DNA from 3 places in the Peribacillus simplex NBRC 15720 genome. Region 2 is predicted to be linked to each of the others. Evidence: riboswitches for the same ligand, from Rfam matches in the RefSeq annotation. Region 2 holds a riboswitch; each other region holds the start of a gene.
The links. Region 2 has a riboswitch for glycine ahead of gcvT (glycine cleavage system aminomethyltransferase GcvT). Riboswitches for the same ligand answer to the same signal wherever they lie in the genome.
Positions count from the first base shown of each region.

Region 1: another riboswitch for glycine. It lies ahead of BS1321_RS09235 (amino acid permease); the one in region 2 lies ahead of gcvT (glycine cleavage system aminomethyltransferase GcvT).
Region 3: another riboswitch for glycine. It lies ahead of BS1321_RS19520 (amidohydrolase); the one in region 2 lies ahead of gcvT (glycine cleavage system aminomethyltransferase GcvT).

Region 1 is NZ_CP017704.1:1,935,365-1,943,366, reverse strand. Features, by position in the region: gene BS1321_RS09260 (ABC transporter permease) at 1-970, shown strand, start outside; gene argH (argininosuccinate lyase) at 986-2,470, shown strand; gene BS1321_RS09245 (sodium:solute symporter family protein) at 3,066-4,544, opposite strand; gene BS1321_RS09240 (DUF3311 domain-containing protein) at 4,541-4,741, opposite strand; gene BS1321_RS09235 (amino acid permease) at 5,036-6,376, opposite strand; glycine riboswitch at 6,582-6,660, opposite strand; gene BS1321_RS09230 (amino acid permease) at 7,186-8,002, shown strand, end outside.
Region 2 is NZ_CP017704.1:4,490,693-4,498,694, forward strand. Features, by position in the region: gene comGB (competence type IV pilus assembly protein ComGB) at 1-355, shown strand, start outside; gene comGC (competence type IV pilus major pilin ComGC) at 433-744, shown strand; gene comGD (competence type IV pilus minor pilin ComGD) at 752-1,195, shown strand; gene BS1321_RS21705 (hypothetical protein) at 1,182-1,520, shown strand; gene comGF (competence type IV pilus minor pilin ComGF) at 1,468-1,947, shown strand; gene comGG (competence type IV pilus minor pilin ComGG) at 1,940-2,326, shown strand; gene BS1321_RS21720 (YqzE family protein) at 2,438-2,623, shown strand; gene BS1321_RS21725 (YqhG family protein) at 2,670-3,467, opposite strand; gene BS1321_RS21730 (DEAD/DEAH box helicase) at 3,445-5,133, opposite strand; glycine riboswitch at 5,510-5,597, shown strand; glycine riboswitch at 5,601-5,684, shown strand; gene gcvT (glycine cleavage system aminomethyltransferase GcvT) at 5,823-6,929, shown strand; gene gcvPA (aminomethyl-transferring glycine dehydrogenase subunit GcvPA) at 6,947-8,002, shown strand, end outside.
Region 3 is NZ_CP017704.1:4,030,339-4,038,340, forward strand. Features, by position in the region: gene BS1321_RS19485 (M42 family metallopeptidase) at 1-609, shown strand, start outside; gene BS1321_RS19490 (DUF84 family protein) at 691-1,212, shown strand; gene BS1321_RS19495 (AraC family transcriptional regulator) at 1,331-2,200, shown strand; gene BS1321_RS19500 (YtoQ family protein) at 2,333-2,782, opposite strand; gene BS1321_RS19505 (hypothetical protein) at 2,905-3,411, shown strand; gene BS1321_RS19510 (thioredoxin family protein) at 3,520-3,831, shown strand; gene BS1321_RS19515 (DUF1444 domain-containing protein) at 3,882-4,688, shown strand; glycine riboswitch at 4,867-4,970, shown strand; gene BS1321_RS19520 (amidohydrolase) at 5,194-6,381, shown strand; gene BS1321_RS19525 (DNA translocase FtsK) at 6,807-8,002, shown strand, end outside.

The DNA of each region.
Region 1 (8,002 bases), 2.6 Mb from region 2:
AAAAATCAATGGTGATATGGAAATTGCCGCTACTCAATCCGTCATTCTATCCATCGTTTCGATTTCATTTCTATTATTCATGCGTTGGTACCAGAATAGGAAAGATTATCGCATGGCTTCGAAAGGAATTGGGGCGCACAGGAGTGAAGTGAAGAACCCGTTTATGAAATGGGTGATGGTCGTAACGGGTATCATCGGAGTAATCATTCTGCTTTTACCGCACTTTACGATTCTATTGCTTTCACTTGTGCCGGATGGAACCTGGACATTTCAAACGTATCCAACAGTATTTAATATAGAAAATTTCCGGCTTTTGTTTGAAGACCCTAATATCTTCAAACCGTTACGAAATAGCTTACTGATGGCGGTTATTGCAACGCTGGCGAATCTGGTGTTTGGGGTCATAGCGTCCTATGTACTTGTCAAACGGAAATTCGTCGGGAAAAGCTTTGTTGATATTCTAGTCATGATTCCTTGGGCGTTGCCTGCAACGGTAATAGGGATGAACTTGATATTCGCATTCAATGAACCTAGCGTTTTTTCTTTCGGTCAAATATTGGTAGGAACATTTTGGATATTGCCACTTGCCTATTTCATCAGGCATATCCCACTCGTTGTCCGTTCGACTAACGCCGTTCTGGAGCAGCTGGATGATTCGATTGAAGAAGCAGCCAGAAACTTGGGGGCAAAGTGGTTTTATACCTTCAGAAAGGTCATATTTCCGATTATTATGCCTGGTGTTTTATCAGGGACATTATTGGCATTTATCGAATCTGTGGGGGAATTCCCGACCTCGGTCCTGTTGTACACGATTTCAAACAGGCCCATATCCATTGAAATCATGAATCAGCTTCGGATGTTCAATATGGGGCAGGCAGCTGCCTATGGGATGATTCAAATCACGCTGATTGTAATCGTTCTCTTTATTTCGAACAAGTTTTTTGGAATCAAAGCGGAAAAAGCTTTATAAATAGGAGGTTCAAAGATGAGCAGGCTTGAAGAATTTATCAAAAATGAAGGTAGTGTCTTTCCCGGAAAAACATATGCAGAAGAGCTTCTGATGCCTGTTTTTAATGATCAAAGAGATTTCTTATTCCATGCGATGTTCGATATTCATCGGGCACATGTCATCATGCTTTCGGAACAAAAGATCATTAAAGATGAAGAGGCCAAAACCATGCTTGATGGGATTCGGAAAGTGGCCCAAACAGATTTTACCCTGCTGACCTATCAGCCTCAATTCGAAGACTTATTTTTTATGATGGAGGCTAAGATCGGTGAGGAAATCGGTCATGAACTTGCAGGAAAGATTCATATCGGGCGCAGTCGTAATGATATGGGAGTTGCGATGTACCGGCTTGTTTTGAGAGGTCATCTGCTCCAATTGATTGGCTATGCAAACCATTTGAGTGAGGCATTCTTGGTGCAGGCTGAAAAACATACAGAAACCTATATTACAGGTTACACGCATACCCAACCGGCTCAGCCGACTACGATAGGACATTACTTTTTAGCCATTTATGATGTGCTTCAAAGGGATATTGGACGGTTATGGGCAGCCTATGAAACGGTTAACCAATCCCCTTTGGGCGCGGCCGCGTTAACGACTACCGGTTTTCCGATCAGCCGGAACCGTACTGCTGAACTGCTTGGATTTGATTCGGTGATTGAGAATTCCTATGACTCGATAGGCGGGGCAGATTATTTATTGGAAACCGCAACTGCCATCATGACGTGCATGGTCAATACTGGAAGATGGATTCAAGATTTCCTGCAGCATGTGACAAGGGAGTTTGGTACATTTCATGTGGCGGATCCTTATGTTCAAGTGAGCAGCATCATGCCGCAAAAAAGAAATCCAGTCTCAATTGAACATTCCCGTTCGATTGCAAGCAGTTCTTATGGTGATGCACTTGCTGCAATGAATATGATCCACAATACACCATTTGGTGATATCGTAGATACGGAAGATGATTTACAGCCGCATTTATATCGAGCTTTTTCGAACGCAGGACGTGTCATGAAAATAATGTATGCCGTCATATCGACTTTGAAAGTAAATGAAGAACATACAAAGAAAATGGCCGCAAAATCCAGTATAACGGTTACTGAATTAGCGGATACCCTATCAAGAGATTACGACATATCATTTAGAAAAGCGCATACCATAGCCAGTCATATTGCAAAAAGGTCAATTAGTGAAGGGAAAGAGCTATATGATTGGGACACACAAGAAATCAACAAGATTATCAATGAATTCGTTTCAGTGAACTTAGCAGAAGATGAATGGGAAAAAATAATCTCTCCCGAATATTTTGTGGAGATTAGAAGCATTCAAGGCGGGCCTAGCCCGAAAGAGGTTACGAGGATGATTGTAAATAGAAAACAAAAACTGGATCAAGAGTTGCAGGAATATAAGGAAGTGGTCAAAACATTGAATGATTGCAGGAAGGCTTTAGTGGATTACTGAAGGTACGAGGTAAAAAGGAAATGAGTTTAAACGGGATGTATTTTATCTGCTAACTGCGAAAGCTCATATTTCATAATAGATAGTCATTCTTTATTAGGGTGGCTATTTATTTTGTTTTTTTGCAACTGAGATCTCCCTAATGATAATAAATGTAGATTATTCCCAAAAACGATGCTATTATTTGTAAAATCCATAATATAAGGCGGAATGTTAATGTCAAATAGATCTCAGTTCGGTTTTATCCTGATTTTAATAGCTTTCGTAATATCGATTACTTTTTGCTTAAATCCTAAATTATTAATACCTAAAGGGTATGCATTAGCTATTGATGGTCTAGTAGTAGCCAGAACCTTGATGATTATTTTTTCGTTGTATTTATTAGTTAAAATAGGGGATTTGATTATAAACAAAAAAGATTAGTAGTTTATTATGAGACATTGTTTTTTGTCTGCTATTAACTTTCTATAATCACTCTTTAGAAATAGGACATTATGACTTTGGATGTCGATAATAAGGAAGGCTCAGTCTTTTGACTGAGCCTTCCGATGTTCTTCTAATGTTTCTTTATCCAAAATAACTAGCATTAGAGATTGCTTCATATATCGTTAACGGTTTTAGGTTCCAACTGAACCGCGTGCTTTCTGAAAGCAAGACTTACTGTGATCATCACAATGAAATTGACTGCCAATGCGATGATTCCCACATTCAAATCTTTCGCTGCTTGCGGCAAGGATGGAAATAAGGTTCCTATTGTCGAATGACTGAGTGTAATGCAGATTACGATGGCCAATCCTGTGATGATGCCGGCAATTGCGCCAAATTTATTGATCGGATTATTCCTTTTCAGACTAAAGAGAAGGGACGGGAAAAGCTGTGTGATGAGACTGTATCCCATAAGAATTAATGCTGACATCGTTTCGCCGCCGCTTAGGGTGAAGTAGACGGCTATAAGGGCGATGACTGGAACAAGGAACTTTGCCAATCGTACAACGTGGCGATCGGATACTGCAGGTGCAAATTCCTTATAGACGTTTTTCGCGAGCAGTGTAGCGACGCTCATCAAAAGCATGGATCCCGGTACCAATGCGGTCAACAATCCAGCTCCGCCGATTATGCCTATAAACCATGGATCAAAGGTCTCGATCGAAAGGCGCAGCAATGAGAGGTCTGCATCTGCCCCAACAAGTCCGGGCACTTTCAATATAGCTGTAAACCCAACGAAAAAGACGAATAACAGCATGAGTGTATATAAAGGGCTGATGATGGCATTTTTTCGAAATACCTTGCCGCTGCGTGCTGAATAAACAGCACTGAAAACTTGGGGCCACATATAGAAACCGAATACGAGCAATATTACCGTGGAGATAAACCATGATACGCTAAGACCCTGATCAGGGAACTTTAGAAAACCAGGCTTGACCGCATCAATCGCTTCAAACATCGGCTGAAATCCGCCAAAGTAATGAATCGGCAGATAAATCCCTAAGAATCCTATTATGGCGACCATCATGATATCTTTAATGACCGCTGTCCAAACTGAACCGTGTATACCGGAGATCATCACATAAATGGTAAGGCTGATTGCCCCCATCCAAACTGCCTCAGACATTGAGATGGCACCATAAGATGCTTCTGAGACAATGATCCCCAATCCTTTCAGCTGCACGACGATCACTGGAATCATGGACACCACACCGACAAGCGCAGCCAAAATTCCTAAACTGGGACTCTTATATTTGCTTACAAAGAAATCGGATTGAGACATCAGTTTATTTTCTTTGGCATATCTCCATATTTCCGGTAGGAGCCAATAGGATAATACGTAAGACAAAGTAATGTAAATTAGAACATATAGAGCGGGTGCGCCCTTGCCATAAGCCCAGCCGCTGCCGCCAAGGAAGGAGAAGGTCGTATAGATTTCCCCGGCCATCAGCAGAAAGACGAAAATCGCACCAAAACCACGTCCGCCCACCGTCCATTGTTCCAAGTCCATATCTTTCCCTTTTGAAGAGCGTATGCCTAAAAATATCGATAGAAGTAAAAATGCTAAAATGATTAAGAGAGCAATATTCATTCCTGGTCACCTTCCCGATTCCTGGGATCCAGCATATACATGATGCCCAGTATGGCAGAGGTAAGGACCACCCACATAGCCATCCAGAACATATTGAAAGGCATCCCTAATACATATGGTTCTATTTTATTAACAAAAGGTAGAAATCCTAGTATGCCTATAAAAGGAACTAGAGTAAGAATATATATAATCTTCATTAAACAAACCCCTCCGTTTTAAATAAAGTGAAACGTCCACCAATGGGGGTTTATTCTTCAATGCCACTGATGGATGGGTGGACCAAACCGGGATGAAAAATTCATACATGACGGATTGACCTTCTTTAAAGAAGGACCGCTAATATATATTAGCTTACACTATTTTGATATAAAATTTAATGCAGTTGCCTGATATATTTTAGCAACAACGCGCAGACAGCCGAACCCTGAAGTGTTTCATAAGACGGATAAAGCCTTGAATTCATATTGAGTTCAAGGCTTTATTTCCATTAGCTATCTTCTTTTCCGATAGTTATATAGTATCACCAAGAGTATGAACCAGATTGGGGTCAAGAGCAGTGATAGTCGTGTAGCTTCAGCGAATAGCATAACGATTAGGATGAACAGGAATAATCCTAAAATGGCGTAATTGACAAAGGGTGTAAAAGGAGCCTTGAAAGTCGATTCGGCTCTTAAGTCCGGTCGTGTTTTCGAATATTTGATATGGGAAATCAAAATGATGCTCCATACCCAAATGAAACAGATGGCACTTATGGTCGTCACAACGGTAAATGCCTGTTCCGGTATCAATTTGCTTAACAATGCCCCTAGTGAGACAACGATCGTTGATGTCAGCAAGGCATTGCTTGGAACAGCCTGCTTATTTAATTTTGCAAGCTTAGCAGGGGCTTCGTCATTCTTGCTTAACGTATAAAGTATTCGGCTTGTTGAAAACAAACCGCTGTTGCATGCAGAAGCAGCAGATGTCAAAACAACGAAATTGATGACCCCTGCAGCGACAGGAATGCCGATTAATGCAAATACTTCAACAAATGGGCTGCTCGAGGCATCCAATTGTGTCCAAGGGTTTACGCAGAGAATGACGAATAGGGCACCTACGTAAAAAAGTGAAATCCGGACGGGGATTTTATTGATGGCCGACGGAATGTTTTTTCTCGGGTTCGCCGTCTCTGCTGCGGAAACCCCGACCAATTCGACCCCTACAAAGGAGAAGACGACCAACTGTAAAGATAACAGGAATCCGGAAATGCCATTGGGGAACATACCCCCATGACTCCATAAGTTCGTTACGGAAACTGTTCCTGTATTTGTTTTGAAGCCGATGATCAAAAGAAAGATTCCTACGATGATCAAGGCGATGATCGTGATTACTTTAATGATGGCAAACCAGAATTCCAATTCGCCAAATAACTTAACGGTCAATAGGTTCAATCCTAACAGAACGACAAGGCATATTAGAGCCGGGACCCATTGAGGGATATCGAACCAGTATTGGATATAGACACCGACAGCGATGATATCGGCCATTGCGGTCATGATCCAACAGAACCAATAGGTCCATCCGGTGACGAACCCGGCCCATGGACCGATATATTCGGTTGCGAATTCAGTGAATGACGTATACCCTGCGTTGGATAAAAGCAATTCCCCTAAAGCCCTCATGACAAAAAACAAGGAAATCCCTATGATTAGATAGGTAAAGATGATGGATGGACCCGCCAATTGTATGGCTTTTCCTGATCCTAAAAATAAACCGGTACCAATGGTTCCTCCTATTGCAATCAGTTGTACATGACGATTCTTTAAATCTCTTTTTAATTCTTGTTTAGCCAATTCGTACGCCCCCATCTTTATAGTCTTGGTAGTGAATGATTTCAAACCTGCACGGTCTTGGAGAGAGGGACGTGATTTTTCGCCCAGCTTCCTTTCCTAATGGTTTCACGAGTGTGTTATTTACGTACAAACACAAAGTGGACAATAAAAAAAGAGATTGGATAATACCAATCTCTTAAAGGGTTCAGAATAACAATTTATCATTCGTTACTCTTCTGTCCTTTTGCCTGAGATTGTGAATCCTTCGGCGCTGCATCTTGTACAGTCTCTCCAGAAGCTGCTCCTGCTATAGTGTTATCCATAGCATTCATCGCTTGCTTGTATGCGGTTGTGAAAATGTCTGTCTGTGAAAGAGATGAAAGGCTCTTTCACGCTTGAACATTCATTATGCTTATAAAATAATATTGGAATTCTATCATCTATTCTTATATAGGTCAACAAATTATTTTGGTAGTTAACAGGCGTTTAAGTTTTTTTATTTATTAACGGTTACTTGGAGGGACTCCAAGTAAATATGATTTTTTTCCACTCTTTTTGAATCATCACTATTATAAAATACTGATCATCGCTTTATTAAAATGATATTTTTAGATTGGAAAAATCGCCAAGATATATTTGGCAACTGTTTATTTGAAAAATACATTTGTATTTTTACAGAATATTTACTATTATAAGATAAGAAAATAAAATTAAAGTATTATTGATATTGTTTCGATAGAAAATTTCTAACCGCAATAATTAATAGAGAGTACAGTGGTTGGCAAGGATAGAAAAGCATGCCGCTTATATTGCATCTGGGGGAGTTAATCATGTCAAACAAGGAATTAAAGCGAGGGCTGGAAGCACGTCATATTCAAATGATAGCTTTGGGCGGAACCATCGGAGTCGGGTTATTCATGGGATCGGCGAGCACGATCAAATGGACCGGGCCCTCTGTAATGCTTGCGTATGCCATCGCAGGTATTTTTATTTTTTTCATCATGCGTTCTATGGGTGAGATGCTATATTTAGAACCGACTACAGGTTCTTTTGCAACCTTTGCGAGCAGCTATATACATCCTTTGGCAGGTTATATGACTGCTTGGAGCAATTGGTTTCAATGGGTAATCGTCGGAATGTCCGAAATTATCGCGGTTGGGTTGTATATGCAATATTGGTTCCCGGAGTTACCTGCTTGGATACCAGGTGTGGTCGCCATGATCATCTTGGGAGCGGCCAACCTCATTTCCGTTAAATCCTTCGGGGAATTTGAATTTTGGTTTGCGCTTATAAAAATAATAACGATTGTATTGATGATCATTGCCGGCCTTGGCCTTATCTTCTTTGGAATAGGGAATGGTGGAGACGCAATTGGATTATCGAATCTTTGGGCAAACGGCGGCTTCTTCACGGGGGGCTGGACAGGATTCTTCTTCGCGCTTTCCCTTGTCGTGGCTTCCTATCAAGGCGTTGAGCTTATCGGCATCACTGCCGGAGAAGCGAAAAATCCAACGAAGACCGTAACAAAAGCGATCCAATCAATCATATGGCGCATTTTAATCTTTTATATTGGCGCCATATTCGTTATCGTGACAGTCTTCCCTTGGGATCAACTGGATGACTTAGGAAGTCCATTCGTTTCAACCT
Region 2 (8,002 bases):
GATTAACGATAGCATCAAATTATTCTCGATAAATCAACAGCAGCCTTTTTACCAAAAACTATGCGCGATCATTAAGGATGATCTGATCGAGGGCAGATCACTTGAAATGATTTTTCGGGAGCTCCCATATTTTGATGGGAATTTACCGATGGTCGCTGCAAATGGTCAAAAATACGGCAGACTTGATGCGGAGCTACTTCATTACAGTCGTTTTATACTGGAGAAAATTGAAGAGAGAATGAATGCAATCTTAAAAATCATTCAGCCTCTTATGTTTTCACTGATAGGTCTTTTGATCGTGTCCATTTATTTGGCGGTTTTGCTGCCGATGTTCTCACTGCTCGAAGGTATATAGGATTTTATTTTTGTATTCTGGAGGTGAAAATGCTCGAAATTCATCTGGTATTCAGATGGTTTCAGGAGCATGATGATATGTTGAAGAAAGTAATGAATGAACGTGGTTTTACACTAATTGAAATGCTTATTGTTTTACTGGTAATATCCATCCTTTTGATTATAACAATCCCCAATATCACGAAGAACCAATCCACGATCCAGTCTAAAGGATGTGAAGCATTCGTGAAGATGGCCCAAGCACAGGTACAGGCTTATGAGATTGACAATGCTAAACTGCCCGGAAGTATCGGTGAATTGGAAAGTCAAGGCTATCTCAAACAGACATCCTGTCCTAATGGGGATGATATTAGTTTGGATAGTAAAGGAAAGATAACGGTCGTTGAGTAGGAGAGAAGTGAATATACGGCATTCCAATGGGGGGTATACACTATCTGAAACCCTTATTGTCCTCGGTATTTTTGTACTCCTGATTTCCATCGGCCCTAATCTATATCCTAGCTTCACTAAAGGAATGGAAAATAGGCTCTTTCTTTCTCAATTCCATGAAGATCTTTTCTATGCACAACAGTATGCCATCAGTCATGAGAGCTTGATTTACCTCCATATTGATAATACCAAAAAGGTTTATACCGTTTCGTCTTATAAGGAGGGGATCGTTCTAGAGAGAAGCATCCCAAAGGATATACAGTTTTTAAGTGGCACTTTGGGGTTCAGCTTTCATTTTAATCAGTATGGAAATGCTTCAAAAGCCGGAACGATTATGATTGACACCTCAAAGGGAAAGTACAAGTTGGTCCTCAATATCGGTAAAGGGAGGTTCAGGATTGAGAAATTGTAAAGGTTACGTTTACCTTGAGATGATAGCCGCATTTTCCGTTTGTCTATTCCTGGTCCTTGCCATTTTACCAATTCTTGAAGAGTTATTGACGCATCGGAAAGATATTGCCGTAAGGACAGAAGCCCACCATTTATTATATGAAAGATTGACGGCGTTCATGGAAGGGGAGATACAAGCAGTTGGTCAGGAAATCATTTACAAAAAAAGATCCTATGAATTGGTTTGGAAGGACCATGGGGATTTTCCGGGAATGATTGAAGGGTGTGTACGTTATGAAGATGAATCGGGTAATCTGGAATCCATTTGTGATGCTGCGAAAAAATGATGGCTTTACGATGATCGAAATGCTTTTTTCTTTAATGATTTTAATGACGACGTCCCTTTTTGTTCTACAGCTTTTTTCAATCATTAACACCCAGATGGGGTCCGTTGATAAATTGCATCCTAAAGAGTGGGAGGTCTTTACCATGCAAATGAAGCAGGAGGTCCGGAGTTCCAAAGTTCAGGATGTAATGGGAAATAAATTATATTTGCTTTCAGGTGAACAATTATCATCATTTGAACAATATGAAGATAAGGTCCGAAGACGAGTGAATGGTATGGGGCATGAGGTCATCTTACAGAACATTTCGGAATTCCGGGTTGAGAAGGATGGCAGTGTCATTGTTATAAATATTACGGATAAAGCAGGGACTACTTTCAGTCGAAGATTTCATCCTTTCTTTAGGAATGTTGCGAAAGTCGATGAATAATCAAAAAGGAGTCGTTTTCCCGATGGTCATGATTGTAGCGAGTGTTTTCATCATGTTCACGATACTAATGATCGATCAGTTTATCATTGATAAAAAGTTTTATAAAGAAGTGGAAGAATCGCTTGTGGCCGACCATCTTGTCCATCTAGCCATCAAGGATGTGACGGCAGAGTGGGGCGAAGAGATCCCAAAAATCATCGAGGGGGAAATTTCATATCCCAATGGTGTGGTGCGGTATTCCTTAATGAAGCAAGAGGGTCCTTATGTCTATATCGAGTTTTCTTCCACGACTAAAAATGACCGTGAGGGCAGGGTTATCATTCAATACGATAAAGAAGCGGGGAACGTGAAAGAATGGTTGGAAAAGCAGGCTGTGTAATACGCAAGATCAACACTCTTTTAAAACGGAAAGCGACAGGTTTACGTGTAAAAATCGAAGGAATAAAAGTAGCGTAAACCGGGCATACTTTGCATAGGGTGATGATTTTATATGTCTACAAACGCTTATATTAAATATCTGACGCAGCAGCTTGTCGAGTATTTTAATCTGACGAAAAAAGAACGAAAAGAAAAGCGCCGTCATAGAAAAGAGGATAAAAATCATGGAATGTCCCATTGGTTTGGCATTGTCCCTTTTGCTTTGTCGATGTTCGTAAGGAAAAATATCAAAAAGTAAAACAGATGTCCTGAACTTAGGACATCTGTTTTTTATCGTTCTTTACTTATCCCAACGCCCTATCTGAAAGGTAAAATAATCCTCCATTGATTATGGATATTCGGATGTTGGGTTCATATTGAGCTTTTAAGGCTTCTTTTTCGGTAAAATAGCTCTCACTTTTTTCGTCCATATCCTTGTAAAAATGTTCCAATAAATTTAAGTCATTCTGCCAGCGCAGCATTGCTTCCTCCGCCCAGGTATGATCATCATCCTCGAAACTGGTTCTTATATATGTATCCAGTCTTGCCAATCCACTCTTGGGCATGATGAGCGGTGAAAGCGTAAAGGAGTAATCCGGTATTTTTGGAGTGACCTTAATCGGTAAAACCCGACGGTGAAACCCTTCCATGATTTCACCCGAGATTAAATTCAATCCTATCGACATGAAAGTATCTTTTTTACGGTCGCATTGATAGGATATTTTCACATTCAGGGTCAGCCAAGGAAACAAAGGATTATTTCCGCCTTTTGATGGAGGAGTATCCTCAAAAAGTCTAGTATACCCTGCAAGCTTTTTGGTTGATTGTACAATCTGATGAAGGCGGGGGGAGCCAAAATGAATCATTTCTCCCTTTAAGTCGGATGGAGCTTGTTCGGAATCGGTAATGAACGTCATCTGGGCTGGGTTCGGAACGCCACCTGTTTTTTCGAGATAGTGCCAATAAAAGGGTCTGTTCATTAATTCTTTATCCATTTCGATTGTCAATTGGACTGTAAGGTGGGTTGGTGTATTATCCAGTATTTCACAATCATTGGCTTTAAAGTAAGTTAATAAAAAATCATGAATTTCCCGTTGCTGCATGTACCTCACCTTCCTTCATTGATTGTGCGAATTGGATTAACGATGAAAAATTATCCATCTTGATTTTCATTTCGCCCTCTGTTTTGGACTCGCCGACCACATCAATTAAATATTCTTCAATGTTGTTAATATCCAGTTTGGTTAAAATATCATCCAATTCACCAATTACTTTTTCAAATAAATTAATTTTTTCGTATAGCAACTTCAGAATGTGTTCTTCTACTGTATTTTTCGTGGCAAAGTTATAAATCATCACATCTTCTTCCTGACCAAGGCGGTGAATCCGGCCAATTCTCTGTTCGAGCCTCATGGGGTTCCATGGCAGGTCAAAATTTATCAAATGATGGCAAAACTGAAGGTTTATCCCTTCCCCGCCAGCTTCGGTTGCAATTAAAACCTGTATATTCTTTTGGAATAATTCTCGCATCCAGTCTTTCTTTCCGCGCTTAAAACCGCCTCGGAAAGGAACTGAAGAAATTCCATTCTGCTGTAGATACCATTGAAGATATAGCTGAGTCGCCCGGTATTCGGTAAAGATAATTACTTTGTCATCAATCTTCTTGATCAGTTCCAAAGCTTTTTCAGCCTTGGAGTTCTGAACCGTTTCATTCACTTTAGAAAATAAATCATCAAGCTTTGCCAAAAAGTCAGGGGAAGGCTGATCATATTTATCTCTCATATTCTTTAATGTATAAAAGACCGCCTCTCTGCTGCTGCATGCTTCCCTTTGGAGAGTGAGAGCCGAAAAGGCGCTTCCTTTTGATCCGTCCGAAATAGGCTTGAATTTTGAAACAGCATCGTACAATGCTTGTTCCGTTGGAGAAAATTCAATGGTGATGGTTTCCACATGTCGTTTTGTCCATTCAATACCAGTATCGGCCCGCCGGTTTCGAATCATGACAGTGTTGACCAGTTCCTTTAGGTGTTCATCTTCAATTATGTTCCGGCCTTTCCCTTTATACTTTTCCGAAAAGAGTGAGGCATTTCCCAAGTGACCTGGTTTCAATAATGAAACGAGGTGAAAGATTTCCTCGACTTTATTTTGAATCGGAGTCGCTGTCAGGAGTAAACAAAATTTCTTTTTCAGATTTTGGACGAATTCATAATTCTTCGTCTTATTATTTTTAAGTTTATGAGCTTCATCAATAATGATGAAATCATATTCCTGATTGAAAATGATATCTCGATGTGGGGCGCGTTTCGCTGTATCAATGGATGAAATGACCACATCACAGGATTCCCAAACATAACTTTTTCTCTGAACGACTGCAGGAATATGAAACTTGGTATTCAATTCAAAAGCCCATTGTGTGACAAGGGAAGCCGGAACAAGGATCAATACTTTTTTTACAAGGCCTCTAATCATATACTCTTTTAGGATCAAGCCTGCTTCAATTGTTTTTCCGAGACCTACCTCATCAGCTAAAATGGCCTTTCCATTCATCTTTTCCACCACTTGCTTGGCTGCTTCCAATTGATGGGGAAGCGGGGTTAACTGCGGAAGGTGCTTAGGCGCCTGTAAACCTTCAAAATCAGGGATGATAAGATTTTCCTCCATTTGAACCGCCAATTTATAAAGCTCCCAATTTCCCCATGGACCGTCATTTTCCATCTTTTGCAGAAACTCGTCATTCCATTCAGAATTGAAGGATATATTGATTTTCATAGAAATAACTCCCTCTTAAATCATAATTTCCTTAATAAAAGGTCAAAACCCGAACATTTCATATGTGAAGTGAGAAAAATATTTCTCTTCAAAAGATATTGCAGAGTTAAGTTTCTTAGGGTAGGATATAAGTATATTTAGAAAATTCCAATTTCCAAACGCTACAAAGAATCTTTGTACATCGATTTTTGCAGTTCGCGTTTTCTTAGTATGGGCTACAGGCTCCTAATTTATCCAAGATTACTGAAGGAGATCACTCAAATGGTTTCTGAAGTTTTAGGAGAATTGGCAGAGAATGCATTCCATGATGCTCAAAGGTTTTACCGATGCTTGGGGCTTATTAGCTTCCTTTCATTGGTAGACCATTTATATGCGGGTGAAGATAAGGGGAGAGACTACGGATGTAGCGCCGAAGGAGCAAACTTAGCAGTGAATCTCTCAGGCAAAAGAACTCTTATTGGACGCAACTCTGGAGAGCGCCGCCCGTTTTGGGAGGGCCACCAAAGGGGAAAACCTATTATATAGGTAAACTTTCAGGTTTCAGGACAGAGAAAAAGCTCAAACGGGCTTTCTCTGTCCTTTTTTGTGCTTTTTTTACATCATGAATCAGGATATATCTGATGCGTAATGACAAGAAGCTTTTGATAATGAAGCCAATTAATTTAAAAAAATCTGAAGGGGGTTATTTTTTGACCAATTTAAAAAGAACACCACTATTTGAGGTTTATCGTGAATACGGAGGTAAAACGATTGATTTTGGCGGCTGGGAACTTCCTGTCCAATTTTCGGGTATAAAGGACGAACATGAAGCCGTACGTACAAAAGCGGGGTTATTCGATGTTTCCCATATGGGGGAAGTCGATGTTAAGGGTCCTGGGAGCCTTTCCTTTTTACAGAAGATGCTGACTAATGATATTTCAAAGCTGCAACAGGGCGGTGCCCAATATACAGCCATGTGTTATGAAAACGGAGGCACGGTTGATGATCTTATTGTGTATAAAAGGGCTGAGGACGACTACCTTCTCGTGGTCAATGCAGCGAATACAGAAAAAGATTTCAATTGGCTGCAAGCTAATTTAACGGAAGATGTCCAAATTACGAATGTATCGAGTGACTATACACAGCTGGCACTTCAAGGACCATCTGCAGAGAAGATATTACAAAAACTATCGGAAAATACTGCGCTAAGTGAAATTGGATTTTTCAAGTTCAAGGAAAATGTCATGATAAGCGGTATATCCACGATTGTATCCCGTACTGGATACACTGGTGAAGATGGTTTTGAGATATATAGCGACAGTAAAAATGGTCCTGCCCTTTGGAAGGCGATTATGGATGCCGGAAAGGAAGAGGGGGTTCAGCCGATTGGTTTAGGTGCTCGTGATACCTTGCGTTTTGAAGCGAAACTGCCGCTGTATGGGCAGGAGCTTTCAGCGGACATCACCCCGATAGAAGCCGGGATTGGTTTTGCGGTAAAAGTGGATAAGGAAGTTGATTTTTTCGGGAAAGCCGTTCTTGCTGAGCAAAAGGAGAAAGGGGCTCCCCGCAAGCTTGTGGGAATTGAAATGATTGACCGTGGCATTCCACGTCATGGGTATAAGGTCTACAGCGGTGACAAAGTCATTGGCGAGGTCACGACCGGTACCCAATCACCAACGTTGAAGAAAAACGTGGGATTGGTACTTATCGATAAGGAATTTTCGGTGCTGGATGCGGAAGTCGAAGTGGAAATCCGTTCCAAACGTTTGAAAGCCGTTATAATACAAACACCTTTTTATAAAAAACCACGTAAATAGAGGGGAATGGTCATTAGATGAAACATCGTTATTTACCCATGACAGAGCTAGATAAACAAGAAATGCTGGAAGCGATAGGGGTAACTACTGCAGAAGAACTTTTCAACGATATCCCTGAAAGCATTCGTTTTCAAGGAGAATACGATATCAAGCCTGCTAAATCGGAACCTGCATTAATGAAAGAATTATCAAGGCTTGCTGCCAAGAATGCGGATCTTAAAAACTATGCTTCCTTCCTTGGTGCGGGTGTCTATGACCATTATGCACCGGTCATCGTCGATCATGTTCTATCGCGTTCTGAGTTTTATACGGCTTATACACCCTATCAGCCTGAAATTTCACAGGGCGAGCTTCAGGCAATTTTTGAATATCAAACAATGATTTGTGAATTGACTGGCATGGATGTTGCTAACTCCTCCATGTATGACGGCGGGACGGCGCTAGCTGAAGCAGCCATGCTTGCTTCAGGCCAGACACGACGCAAGAAGATTCTCATTTCAGGAGCGGTTCATCCTGAATCAAGAGAAGTTGTGAAGACATATGCGAAAGGGCAACGTGTGGAAGTAATCGAAATTCCATTTAAAGACGGTGTGACGGACTTAGCTGCTTTAAGGGAATTGGCGAATGATGACATTGCAGGGGTGATCGTGCAATATCCGAACTTTTTTGGCCGTATCGAGCCATTGAAAGAAATGGAAGAAATCATTCATGGCGTCAAGTCCATGTTTATCGTTTCAAGTAATCCGCTGGCATTGGGAGCTTTGACATCGCCTGGTGCACTCGGTGCAGATATCGTAACGGGGGATGCTCAGCCATTCGGCATTCCGGCGGCATTTGGTGGACCCCATTGTGGATATTTTGCCGTTACTAATAAACTTGTTCGGAAAGTCCCGGGCCGACTCGTCGGTCAAACTGTGGATGAAAATGGAAAAAGGGGATTTGTGCTGACGCTTCAAGCTCGTGAACAGCACATTCGCCGTGACAAAGCCACATCCAACATTTGTTCCAATCAAGCTTTGAATGCCTTGGCAGCTTCTGTTGCAATGACCGCGCTTGGGAAAAAGGGTGTCAAA
Region 3 (8,002 bases), 460 kb from region 2:
GGTCAGCAGATTGTACCGATTTGTCCATTCATGCCGATGGCCAATGAGAAAAAAATCCTCGCAAAAGCGTGGGATAATCGTTACGGTTGCGGACTTGCGATTGAATTGTTAAAAGATTTAAAAGGTGAAACATTACCGAATATCTTATATTCCGGAGCAACCGTCCAGGAGGAAGTGGGATTACGGGGTGCGCAAACGGCAGCTCATATGATCAAACCCGACCTTTTTTTCGCTTTGGATGCAAGTCCGGCGAACGATATGTCCGGCAGTAAAAGTGAATTTGGCCAGCTGGGAAAAGGGGCGCTGCTCCGCATTCTTGATCGTTCGATGGTTACGCATCGCGGCATGAGGGAATTCATCCTTGATACGGCCGAGTCGAATGATATTCCGTATCAATATTTCGTTTCCCAAGGCGGCACGGATGCAGGGCAGGTCCATATTGCAAATGAAGGCATTCCAAGCGGGGTGATTGGCATTTGTTCCCGCTATATTCATACACATGCCTCGATGATTCATATTGATGATTATGCCGCTGCACGTGAACTGATTGGGAAATTGGTTCGCTCCTGTGATAAAGCGACATTCGAGACCTTGATAAAAAACGGTTGATGGAGGAAGCTGAAATGGAAAGGGATGCTGTCATGAATCCTTTTCCATCAGCTTTTTTTACATAGAAGGAAGGTAATGATATTGAAATTAGCAGTAGGCAGTAAGAATCCGGCGAAAGTAAGTGCCGTGCTTGGCGTATATGAAGGTGCAGAAATCATTTCGCTTCAAGTGGAGAGTGGGGTCCCGGAACAGCCTTTTTCAGATGAGGAAACGATGGAGGGGGCAATGACACGTGCCCGGAATTGCTTGATTCACAGTGATGCCGAATTGGGCATCGGACTTGAAGGCGGCGTCGTGAAAATGGGACAAGGCCTGTTTCTGTGTAATTGGGGTGCGATGGCCACAAGGGACGGTGAGGTCTTTGTAGCTGGCGGAGCGAGAATCCCACTACCGGGAATTGTTGCTGAGAAGCTGCTGGATGGTGAAGAGCTGGGACCTGTGATGGACGCCTTTACAAGGCAAGAAAATATTAGCAAAAAGGAAGGAGCGATCGGCGTATTTACAAATGAGCGAATCTCCAGGGAGGAAATGTTCCTTCATATCATGAGGATGCTAGCCGGTCAACACGAGTATAAGCAGAAAATGAAAAAGCAGGATATTTGAATCACTGTCATGGAATGGCGGGTTTCGAATGATGGAAACGAACACTGCCAAAACAGAGCAGAATCAGACAGGATTTTATTGAGCGGGCTTGCTAGTATAGTGACAAGGGGGGAGCGGAATGGGGTGGGTTGAATCAATCCAAAAGGCAATCGAATATATCGAGGAGCACTTATTGGAGGACCTGACGATCGAGAGCATTTCCAGGCAGGCGAATGCCTCAGCTTTTCATTTTCAACGGACATTCACCATTTTAACGGATATTACCATTAGTGAATATATCCGGCGTCGAAGACTGACCTTAGCTGCCCAGGAGATTTCATCCACAAATGGCAAGGTCATTGATTTAGCCTACAAGTATGGCTATGACACCCCCGAGGCATTCTCAAAAGCTTTTCGAAGGCAGCATGGGGTATCTCCAAGCGAAGCCCGAAAGTATATGGGGAAGCTGAAATTCTATGAACGCCTGGTGATACAGGTGATTTTGAAAGGGGCAAAACCGATGAAATACAATATCCTTGAAAGGGATTCCTTTCAATTGATTGGAATCAAGCAAGAGTTTTCCTTGGTTAATGAAGAGAATTTGATTGGGATTCCGAAGTTGTGGGAGAAAGTGAATTCGGATGGAACCGGCAATAGGTTAGCGAATTTGAATAATGGCCAAATAGATGGCTTGCTTGGTGTATGTGTCGATAAGCGGGATGTGGAAAAAAATGAAACGATGGATTATTGGATAGGTGCAGAGTATGCAGGGAAAGTGCCTGAAGAGTTTTCAGCCCTTACGATACCGGCTTCCATGTGGGTTGTATTTGAAGTTCATGGACCTATGCCTGATGCCATCCAGCAAGCATGGAAGCAAATTTTTTCCGAATGGTTCCCTACCAGCGGTTATGAACATGCAGGAACTCCCGAATTGGAAGTATACGCGAATGATGACGCTTCAAACCCTGATTATTACTCAGAAATTTGGATTCCCATTAAAAAGGGATAAGGTCCAACCATAACAATTTATTCGTTTTTCGCTTGCAGGGGAGATTAGACATCTAATTTCCCCTGCAAGCTTTTTATTTGGGTAAATATGAAATGATCAGTCCTTCATACTTGAGTCCATGGCAAGGGAGATTTATAGCCCTTCTTCAAAAATATAAGAAAGCACCTTCATGGCTTGGTTCACGGATTCGACCGTGACACTCGCTTTTTCAGATAATTCCTTTAAGGCATGGTGATGGGATTCCGGTCGAATCAAAATAAGCGGTTTACCCAGGGAAACGGCGGTGCTTGCGTCCATGGCCGTATTCCACTGTTTATATTTCTCCCCAAACAGAGCGACGACAAGATCAGCTTTTTTCATCAAAAGACCTGTCCGCAAATTATTGATTTGGGAAGCGGCCGCATCCTTCAGAATGGGGTTAGGCTGTTCCCCAAGAATATCTTCACCGATATTATCAGAGCGTTCATGATTTTCCATCGGGCCGACGAATTCTAAAGGAAGTTTCAGTGCAACGGCCTTATCCCTCAACTCGCTTCTCCAATTTGAATGGATCTCCCCAGCAAGATACACGGTTAATTTCATTGTTTTCCTCCTCGGTATTTAAATTGCTTTCATTGTATCATGTTTTGAGAAAATGGATGAATTTCATAAATAAGGATAATAGTATTCTTAAGTGAGTAAAAGAGATGGCTGGAGGAATGACGATGGCTTTATCGAATAAAAAAATTCTTGTTTTCCTGATAATCAGCAGTTTGATTGTGGGATGCTCAGGTATTGAGAGGCAAACCGAAAAGGCAATGAAGGCCGCAGAATTGGCTTTTCGTGACGACGAAAAACAGCCCAATCTCGAGGCAGGACTTATTCAGGTCTATCTGCCAAAGGATTTTAAGGTAGTAGAAGAACATGACAATAATTTGATTTTACAAAAAGGTGATAAGATTTATATATTATTTGTCAATCCAAATGAAAAAGAAGACAGCTCCGTTTTATATTTGGCGATAAAGGAACAAAAGGATCAATATGTAGTGCTGCATTCTTTTCAAACTGATGATAAATTCGGCTTTATCTCGATCAAAGAGATACCGAAAGAAAAGTATGAGCTTGCAGTGGGGATCGGAGGAGTCAAGCTGACAACCGAAACGGATAAAGATCAATTAAAAACCGATGCGAAACAAATGATGGAAATCGTTTCGTCAGTGCCTCAAAAATAAGATGACCCGGCCGTTAAACCAATCCGAATTAATGGTTGATTCGCGGAGAGTCTGGTATGATGGGATTATAAAAAATAAGGTGTCATTTTGAGCAGGAGGAATATTCAAATGGAAAATTTACAAACCGTTGAGCAATATGATGCATTGAAAAATGAAGGCAAACATATCTTTCTTTTTTCAGCAACATGGTGTGGAGATTGCCGTGTAATCGAACCGATAATACCTGAGATAGAAACGAAATTTCCTGACTTTACATTCATTTATGTTGACCGTGATGAATTCATCGATGTGTGTGCAGCTAATGATGTATTCGGTATACCAAGTTTCATTGCGTATGATAATGGCAAAGAGCTAGGCAGATTCGTAAGCAAGGATCGCAAAACACAAGAACAAATTGAGGAATTCATACAATCACTATAAACAATTTCCCCTTCTCGCTGGGGATTTTTCAATGAAGAGGAGGGTCAGTCATGAAAATGGACAGCACAAAGCTGAAAAATATCTTGAAGGAACGTTTAAAAGATGAGAATCGCACATTCAAATTCGATAGCAAGCAAGATACGTTACGAGTGGAAAATGTGAAGACCGGGAAAGGGATCACCATCGAGTTGCCCCCTGTGCTTGCTAACTATGAAAACGTACAGGAAAAAGCCATCGATGAAATTACCTATTACGTGGAAGAGGCCCTGAATGTGATGGGGGAAGAACACAGCATGGAAGGCAAGGAGAAATTCATTTTCCCAGTCATTCGCTCGACCTCCTTTCCAATGGAATCGGAAGAAGGAAATCCATTTTTATTCGATGAGCATACGGCTGAAACACGGATTTTTTATGCCCTTGATTTAGGGAAAACCTACCGTCTCATAGATGAAAAGATGATTCAACGGGAAAATTGGCAGGGTGACAGGATCCGTGAAATTGCTCTTTTCAATGCCCGTTCCCTATCCACTGAAATGAAGTCGGATATCGTTGCAGGTAATGCATTTTATTTTTTGAACACGAATGATGGATATGATGCCAGCAGGATCCTGAATGAATCCTGGCTCCGGGAAATGAAGGACAAGATCGAGGGAACCATGGCTGTGGCCATACCGCATCAGGATGTCATTATCATTGCCGATGTGAAGAATGATACGGGCTATGATATTCTTGCGCAAATGGCGATGAGCTTCTTTGCCAGCGGTCATGTTCCGATAACGGCTCTATCATTCCTTTATGAAGAAAATGAGTTGGAGCCCATCTTCATTATGGGTAAAAACAAAAAGCGTGAACAATAATATATTGAATCACATAAGGACCGTGTCAGCATCTGGCAGCGGTCCTTTTAAAGTTTAGTAGAGTCTCCTGAATTTCGATAAGGGAATCTAAGGGAAATTTGTTGATATTTGTTATTTGATGGGTGATAATATAATTGTAATATTTTGAAAACATAAAAATAAAACAATAGAACAAGCGATGAACGTTGTGGGAGAGTGCAAAGCATTGAGCCACCGAAGGAGCAAGTTCCAAAAATATCCCTTGGAGCAAATCTCTCAGGTAAATGGAACCACAGCTGGACGCAACTCTGGAGAGCGCGCAGGAAGTGTGCCACCAACGGGGAAATCTCCATGACCAAAATGGAGCTAAACTCTCAGGTAAAAGGACAGAGAAGGGAGCAGTTAGTTTACGCGACCCTTCTCTGTCCTTTTTTATTTGGCTTTTTGCATACAAAAGGTTTGCAGCGAACATGGAACTTAATAATATACTAATCAACTTGAAATAAGGGGGAGAATATTCGTGAACGTGAAAAGCAAATTAATGAACATGCTGGAAGCCCGTGAAGGGGAAATGGTTCAAATCCGCCGTCATTTACACGAGAATCCGGAGCTATCCTTTAAAGAAGAGAAAACGGCACAATATATCATTGATTTTTATAAGGGAAAAGATGTGTCGATTCAAACGAATGTAGGAAACGGATTAGGGATCATCGTAACGATCGAAGGCGGAAAACCAGGGAAAACGATAGGTCTCCGTGCGGATTTCGATGCATTGCCGATTACAGAAGAAGCGGAGGTCCCGTTCCGTTCAAAAAATGAAGGTGTCATGCATGCTTGCGGACACGATGGGCATACCGCTTATTTATTGGTACTGGCAGACTGCATCAATGAGCTGAAAGATTCCCTATCAGGTACGATCAAAATAATCCATCAACATGCAGAAGAAACACCCCCAGGTGGAGCAAAAAGCATTATGGAATCAGGGTTTTTGGATGAACTGGATGCTGTTTTTGGAATCCATTTATTTCCCTCGCACCCAGCAGGGGTTGTCGGGTATCGCGGCGGCTATTCGATGGCTGGAAGGACCTATTTCAAGTTAGCGATAAAGGGTGTAGGCGGCCATGGATCATCCCCGCATATGGCTAATGATGCCATTGTGGCAGGCGCGCATTTTGTGACAGCCGTACAAACCGTAGTCAGCCGTCGCTTGAACCCTTTTGATATGGGCGTAGTCACAATCGGCTCCTTCGATGGAAAAGGAAGCTTTAATGTCATTAAAGATCGTATAGAAATTGAAGGGGATGTCCGTTACATGACAGCAGAGACCGAACGGCTGATCGATAAGGAAATCCACCGGATCGTCAAAGGAATAGAAACGGAATTTGATGTTCAGTGCGAACTTACATATGTGCCCGATTATCCTCCGTTATATAATGACCCTGAACTGACTGGATTTGTGAAAAATAGCCTGGAAAGCATGAATGACAAAGATATTAAAAAGGTCGTGGAATTTCCGGTTTTCTCAGGTTCAGAGGATTTTTCATATTATGCAGAAAAGATTCCTGGCTGCTTCTTTTACATTGGCTGTAAACCGAAAGGGGTGGAGATGGCATATTTCAATCACCATCCTAAATTCGACATTGATGAAGATGCCCTTTTGATCGCTTCCAAATCAGTGGCGCAGGTTGTATGCAGTTTTTATGAATGGAAATAGTCCTTTTGGTCTTTGTTTGCAAAAAAAACGCTGGAACCCACAAAACACCGTTCAGTATTAACGAACGGTGTTTTATGGGTTTCGGCAGGTATTGGATGCCAACGGAGGTTTCGTGAAGGATGATGCAATGAATTGCCAGTCTGCTTTTTCGGCTGCATGAAAACTTAATCTCTTTGTAAACGCGATTTAACAGCGGTGTTTTATTTAAATAGTAGACTAGGGGCTAATGTTATTTCGCGATGGATAGGTTTAAACTCATTCCAGAAGGGGTTTAATAGGGTAGGAGTTCTGCGAAATACGTTAAGTTAGTAAGAATGCGATAAAAAAATAGATACTAATCCCAATTTAGCTTAAATTTTCTCGATATTTTAAAAATAACTGGTAGAATTAGTTACATAACTACAGATGTAGAAAGAGTGATAGTTTTGAAATGGCTAAATAAGATGAAAAAATGGTTCCAAGCAGAGGAAATTATCGAAATCGAAGAAATTATTATAGATGAACCGCTTGATGAAGAGACATTAAGGAAAATGGATTTTTCGAAGCTTTCGAAGTCAAAGGAAGAAGAAATAAAGGTTTACAATCAAAAAGTAGAAAAAATGTCCCAGACGCCGGACCCGGATACGAAAATCCTGTTTCAATATCCAAAAGGACAGTTCAAGTTTCCGCTCATTCCAGACCGGGAGCAGAATAAACGAAAGCCCAGGGAAAGAAACAGGGAAGAACACGAACCCAAACAGGGGAAGAATGTGACCAAAGAAACGACGAGAAGGCCTGGAAAGGATCCAGAACCAAAACGGAGAAGCTTCGACCGGGAGGAAACCTCAAAAATAGTCCCGTCAAACACTCCATTCCGCCCAACGGAAATCCCTTCACCCATTTATGGGTTCCGTCGTCCGGAAAAAAAAATAGTCCCTTCTGAAGAAATTGTCGAATATGAATTAGAAAGCAAAATGCCCGTCCTTAAAAAAGCAGAACCCGATATTGAGATTCCAGTATCAATTCCTGAAATCTCAAAAGAAGTGTCACATGAAGAATTAACGGTAGAACCATCCGTTCTTATACCGGAACAAGTGGAAGAAAAAAGGGAAGATTCGGAGATACCCGCTTTCTTTCGGAGGAACTCCATTGAATCACTGCCAGAAGAAGCAGTAAGCGAGCCTAACATAATTGAGCCTTTGGCAGAAAAAGAAGCTTATGAACAGGACCAAGTTGATTTTGGACGCGAAGTCGCTGTATCCATAATGGGACAGGCGGAAGACATACCGCCTGAAGCTGTATCGGTTCATGGGAAGGTTGCTGTACAATCAACTGAACCATCCGTCAGTCAAGGGACACTGCCTGATAGTGATCCATCAGAGGCAATAACGGAAATAGAGCCTAAACGTCCGAAAAAACATATCCCATTTAATGTAATGATGCTTAAGCAAGATCGGGAAAAAAATCGGTTCATGAATAAAATGATGCCGGAAAAAAAAAGCCCTAATTCGGAAAGGGCAGTAGTTTCATCTGATAAGCAACCAATGAATGATGCTGCTGAAACGGAGGCAGGACAAGCGAAACCATACTCAATTCCTGAACGGGAACCGGAGGAAGGCAGAGTTATATCGAAAGAGGAGAC